Regions from separate parts of the Paenibacillus sp. NPDC101420 genome, predicted to be linked through region 2. Evidence: riboswitches for the same ligand, from Rfam matches in the RefSeq annotation. Region 2 holds a riboswitch; the other holds the start of a gene.
What was found. A riboswitch is a leader RNA that binds a small molecule or an ion and turns the genes downstream of it on or off. The one in region 2 is predicted to bind S-adenosylmethionine.

Region 1: another riboswitch for S-adenosylmethionine. It lies ahead of ACQKMP_RS22220 (methionine ABC transporter ATP-binding protein); the one in region 2 lies ahead of metA (homoserine O-acetyltransferase MetA).

Annotation. Positions count from the first base shown of each region.
Region 1 covers NZ_JBNNSE010000005.1:384,488-387,624, reverse strand. Annotated here, with positions in the region: gene ACQKMP_RS22230 (COX15/CtaA family protein) at 1-198, shown strand, start outside; gene ACQKMP_RS22225 (Cthe_2314 family HEPN domain-containing protein) at 308-1,042, shown strand; SAM riboswitch class I at 1,143-1,282, shown strand; gene ACQKMP_RS22220 (methionine ABC transporter ATP-binding protein) at 1,383-2,399, shown strand; gene ACQKMP_RS22215 (methionine ABC transporter permease) at 2,399-3,058, shown strand; gene ACQKMP_RS22210 (MetQ/NlpA family ABC transporter substrate-binding protein) at 3,117-3,137, shown strand, end outside.
Region 2 covers NZ_JBNNSE010000001.1:1,448,384-1,451,520, forward strand. Annotated here, with positions in the region: gene ACQKMP_RS06365 (aminotransferase class I/II-fold pyridoxal phosphate-dependent enzyme) at 1-1,005, opposite strand, end outside; gene metA (homoserine O-acetyltransferase MetA) at 1,042-1,962, opposite strand; SAM riboswitch class I at 2,076-2,206, opposite strand; gene corA (magnesium/cobalt transporter CorA) at 2,605-3,137, shown strand, end outside.

The DNA.
Region 1 (3,137 bases), on a different contig from region 2:
CAGGTATTTAGTGGAGCTGCTGTTGTTTACACACTAGATAATGAAAGATTGTACATATTTGCCGCTTTGGCTCATATTTTGTTGATCGCTAGTTTGTTTGGTGTCTTATGTTATATGAGTGTAAGAGTCTGGCAGCTGAATCGCGCGAGAAATGTAGTTGTTGAAAAAAATCCAACGAATCCAATGACACCGTTGTAACACCCTTGGTAGAAAGTTCCCACCGTGGATAGAGTCGCTTTACCTGCGGAATAATAAAGTGGAAATCGGTATATCGTGGTGCTGGACAAAACTTTAGGAGGACTGGGATATGCTGCGGGTTATACTTGGAGAGCCGCCTCGAAAGAACAGCGGTGTATTGGCTGACGCGATGGAGAACATGGCCACATTTGCAGCCTTACTGCGCAAGGAAATGAACGCTCATGAGGATAATGACCATGAATACCGCAAGCTGGAGATTTGGACACGTGGACTGATCTCCTCATTGGATGAATTGGAGCAAAGCTGGTTCGCAGCTGCTTTTTACCGGAAATCGGTAATCGCTGGTTATATGGACGATATGTCACCAGTGGAACAAGGCGATTATGCGCGGTATGTTTATTTTTATAAAGATGGATTTATTCGTGTGTTCTCTCTTCTGGACAAGCTTGGGACGGTACTGAATCATTTTTATGACCTCAAAACCTCCAAATTAAAAACGCACTTTTCTTATTTTACAGTACTGCGTCAACTTCAGTTATTGAATGTGCATCCTGCATTAGCGGATCAACTGGAACAGATCAAGAACTCTTATCGTGATCCACTGGAGAATCTACGCAAGCGTAGAAATGCTGAAATTCATTATATGAATTCCGAAATGCAGGATGATTTATGGCAGCGACATCAAGGCTTGCATGACAAAATTCAGCTTGAGGATTTAGATAGCCATCTTGAGGATTTAAAGCAGTCCCTTGAAATGAACTGTAAAACATTAATCGCGGCATTCAGCTACAGCAATGAACAGCTGCGTAAGGAAATAAGCAAGGCAAAGCGTGTACAATCCTAAGCGTTCAAGATATTTCCTTTTGACAAAAAACAAGAAACTTACTATACTTATGCTTGCATTAAAGTCTGTACGAATTCAAACATAAAATTTCATACTCTATATCTTATCGAGAGTGGCGGAGGGATAGGCCCGATGAAGCCCGGCAACCGATTTGTATACAGCGCGATTAGCGTTTTGTACAAATGTCATGGTGCTAATTCCTACAATGACGCAAGGTTTGTGGTCGTTGGCAGATGAGAAGGCATTGTCTAAATAAACACACAGAGCCTCTTGCGATCTGCATCGATCGTCGGAGGTTTTTTTGTATGGAATAAGTGAATTATAAAGGGGGCGACGAGCGTTGATTAATCTAAAAGGAATAACAAAGGTATATGGAAAAGGCAGCCATGCGGCTACAGCACTTTCCGGATTGAATTTGTCTATCGAAAAAGGTGAAATATTCGGAGTTATTGGCCATTCTGGAGCGGGGAAAAGTACATTGATCCGTTGCATTAATCTGTTGGAGCGTCCGACAGAAGGGGAAGTTTGGGTAGATGGCATTGAACTAACCAAGCTTACTCAAGGTCAGCTGCAGGAACAACGGCGCAAAATTGGGATGATTTTTCAACATTTCAATCTGCTATCTTCTGCGACGGTGTACGATAACATTGCTTTTCCTCTGCGACTCACAGGCACTTCGAGAGCAGATATTGATACTAAAGTGAAAGATTTGCTTGCCTTAGTGGGGCTTGAAGAACACCGGGATAAATACCCCTCCCAATTATCAGGCGGACAAAAGCAGCGGGTCGGCATCGCACGGGCACTTGCCAGCGACCCTGATGTGCTGCTGTGTGACGAAGCAACCTCTGCGCTTGATCCACAAACGACAGACTCTATTCTTAAGCTATTGCTCGATATTAATAAACGATTCCATCTGACCATTGTGCTGATCACTCACGAAATGCACGTGATTCAGAGCATCTGCGACCGTGTTGCGGTCATTCATGGTGGTGGTATCGTTGAGCAAGGTAAAGTCACGGAGGTATTCCTGAAGCCGCAGCATGAGGTCACTCGCGATTTCATTCGCAGTGAATCACAGAATGAGGGGCCCCTTCGTACGGCGCTTGACGCTGCTGCTGGGGACAACTCTCAGGCCGTCAAAATTACTTTTTTCGGAGAGAAGACCTACGGCTCTGCACTTTCCAATGTAGTACGTGAGACAGGTGTTAGCTTCGCCATTCTGCATGGTACCATTTCAACGATAAAAGACGTACCTTATGGACAAATGATTGTTCGATTCGAAGGTCCAGCTGAAGCGATCGCTGTGACGATAGCCGAACTAACCGCTCAAGGCCTTGAAGTGGAGGTGATTTCGTAATGAATTTCGCAGACTTAAACTGGCAAGAAATGATGGATGCTACAGTTGCTACCTTGCAAATGTTAATATTCTCTGGATTGTTCACAATTATTCTTGGTTTACCACTCGGAATTCTATTGTATTTATGGGGAAGATCGAATAGTATAGTAATCAGAGTAATTTACTCGGTCTTATCGTTCGTTGTAAACATCCTACGTTCGGTACCGTTTATCATTTTGATGGTAGCATTAATTCCATTTAGCAAAGCCGTTGTTGGAACTTCCATCGGAGTACTCGGTACGATTCCACCGCTCGTGATTGGTGCAGCTCCATTCTTTGCTCGCTTGGTGGAAACGGCATTAAGAGAAGTGGATCGTGGAGTAATCGAAGCGGCGCAAGGGATGGGAGCATCCACGAATCAGATCGTTATGCGTGTTCTTTTGCCAGAGGCTCGTCCAGGTCTTCTCTCTGGGGTAACGATCACACTGGTTACATTGGTCTCCTATACGGCAATGTCCGGGATGGTAGGCGGCGGCGGGCTAGGGGATCTAGCGATTCGTTACGGATATTACCGATATGAGAAGGAAGTTATGATTATCTCTGTAGTCTTGATGGTCATACTGGTGCAACTGCTACAAATGGCCGGTGATCGACTAGTACGACATTTCACACGGAAATAAGGTACGTCCATATATAGCCTTATTCATACAAATACCAAGGATAAGAGGGGGATTTAAAATGAAAAAATTACTACTTACT
Region 2 (3,137 bases):
AGTCATCAGTGACTCTACACCGCCCAAGCTTTCTGCGAATGCAATAAGACGAATATGACGAAGAAGCGGCTCTACGTATCTGGCATCTTTTAATTTGAAAGAAAAAATACCGGTATTGCCTGAAGATTGGCGATTCTGGATTTCATGTCCTGGATGATCAGGCAATCCTGGATGGAACACTTCCGCAATCGCTGGATGCTCTAATAAGTAGTGAGCGATCGCTAATGCATTGCTTTCGTGACGCTCCATACGCAGCGCCAATGTCTTCAAGCCCCTCATCAACTGATAACTGTCTGTTGGTCCGAGCACGGCGCCAATAGAGTTATGTAGAATAGCTAATTCAGCTGATAATTCTACACCCTTGGATACAATCAGGCCTGCCAGTACATCATTATGACCACCCAAATACTTAGTAGCGCTATGAACTACAATATCCGCACCTAATTCTATAGGCCGTTGGAAGAATGGAGTCAGCAGCGTATTATCTACAATGCTAAGTAACCCATGATGACGTGCCCAAGTGCACACGGCTTCAATATCCGTGATCATCATAAGTGGGTTCGTTGGCGTTTCAATAAATACAGCTTTCGTATTTGGACGACGCGAAGTTTCCAGTGCATCCAAATCATTCGTGTCTACATATGAAGCAGTGATTCCAAACTTGGACATAATCCGTTCCAACAAACGATAGGTACCGCCGTAAAGATCCAGCGAAACGATCAGATGGTCGCCTTGAGCAAACAAGGTAAGCACCGTTTGTATCGCTGCCATCCCTGAGCTACAAGCAAATCCTGCATCTCCGGATTCCAGTTCTGCAGCTGCATTCTCAAGCACTGAACGGGTCGGACTCTTGGTACGGCTATAATCAAACCCTGTGCTCTGACCGAGTTTTGGATGACGAAATGCCGTTGCATTATAAATCGGAAAATTAATTGCTCCTGTGGCTGGATCTTCTTGAGAACCTATTTGAGCCAGTCTACTTTCAATCCTAAGTTTGTCATCCATGATTAATGCCTCCTAATTTATATTGTAGCGCTATTATTAGTAAACAATCGGGTCGATATCATAAGGCGTTTCTTGATATACATAGTAATTGAGCCAGTTAGAGAATAATAAATTGGCATGCGCACGCCACACTGCTGGAGGTGTACGTTCTGGATCATCTTTAGGGAAGTAATGTTTCGGCAAAGCCATCTCCATCCCTCTAGACACATCACGGTCATATTCCCATTTCAAGGATAGAGGATCGTATTCGGAATGTCCGGTCACAAATATTTGTTTACCGTCGTTTGTAGCCACTAGATACATACCAGCTTCTTCGGATTCCGCCAGAATCTGCAGATCTGGATTATTCTCAATATCTTCACGGGAGACATCGGTATGACGAGAGTGTGGTACATGGAATACCTCGTCAAAGCCGCGCAACAGTTTAATGTTATTTTGATTAATCGTATGAGGGAAGACGCCAAAACATTTCTCAGGCAATGCCACTTTACGAACACCAAAATGATGATATAAGCCTGCCTGTGCCGCCCAACAAATATGCATGGTTGAAGTCACATTGTCCTTGCTCCATTCAAAAATCTCTTTCAGTTCTTCCCAATACGATACTTCCTCGAACTCCATTTGTTCTACAGGAGCACCTGTAACGATTAAACCATCCAAACGGCGGTGGCTGATCTCGTCAAAGGTTTTGTAAAAGCTCTTCAAATGTTCAGCAGAAGTATTCTTGGAAATATGGGAACGCGGATGCAATAAAGTAACATCAACTTGTAGTGGCGAATTTCCAATTAAACGCAGCAATTGAGTCTCTGTCGTCTCTTTAGTCGGCATGAGGTTCAGAATAGCAATCCGTAGTGGACGGATATCCTGATGGAAAGCCTGACTTTCGTCCATCACAAAAATATTTTCTCCGGATAGTACTTCTTTCGCCGGTAAACTGTCGGGAATTTTAATTGGCATTGTCTTTCCACTCCTTAGCTGAATTTAGTTATTTTGCCGCACTGCGGCTTGCTGAACATAAAAAGACCTTCCTCGGAAATCGAGAAAGGTCATATCTACAGTCATATGCGCCTCTCTCATCTGCCAGAATGTTCCTGAAGACGATTAGACGTCTGCAGAAATTCCGCAAGAATTAGCACCGTGCGTTTACACGCCGGTTGCCGGGTTTCATAGGGCTAGTCCCTCCACCTGCTCTTGATAAGATTTAGCTGTATTCAATTAAATTACTTTAAAATTCACTTTAAATCATGAACCTCCTTTTCGTCAAGTCCATACAATGCTGAAGAAGCCTCAAAATCACAATAAATTTGCTTGAAAGAGGCATACTCCGTTGTTATACTAGACAAGTATTTCATACCTGAACGAAAAGAAGAGGTGAGAAGAAGGATGGAAGGCGACCCGAGCTCGCAAATATGTGTACAGAATGAGCAACCACACAGGATAATCATCAGCTTGCCGGCGGCGGGAGCAGTTCTTCTTCATGCCCTCGAAACGTCATTTGGCCCTATGTATTGATTGTACCGCCGGCCAAGCTGATTTTTTTCTCTGTGCTTAATTTAGCAGTCCCTAGTGAAGACCTGGGGATAGGAGGAGTGAAATCAGATGAAAATCCGGCTGGTAAATGCAGGGGTTTTTACACCTATTGATGAAATTGATGAAACACTAACACCCCCAACGGAAGGGTTCTATTGGATTGACGCCGATGTTGAGGATTTGGAGCTGCTTCAGCCCTTGTTCAACCTACATGATCTTGCTGTTGAGGATTGCCTTAGCGAAGAGGATCAGCGTCCAAAGATCGAAATATACGAAAGTCACTACTTTATAGTTGTAAATAGCATCCGCTTTGACGATGAAGAAATTTTTCTACGGGCGCTCAATGTATTCCTTGGAAGACATTACATCATCACTGTCACGAAACAAAAGATCAATGAACTACGAATCCTGAAGCCTATGCTCTGGGAGCAAGAAGTAAGTGAACCGGATATGTTCCTTTACTTGCTAATTGACCTTGTCGTTGATAACTATTTCTCCGTCGGCGACCGAATTGAAGCTCGGATTGAGAAGCTGGAAGAAGATATCCTCATGCATACCAAGAAGTCACATCTCAGTGAAATTATCGGTCTGCGAAGTGAAAT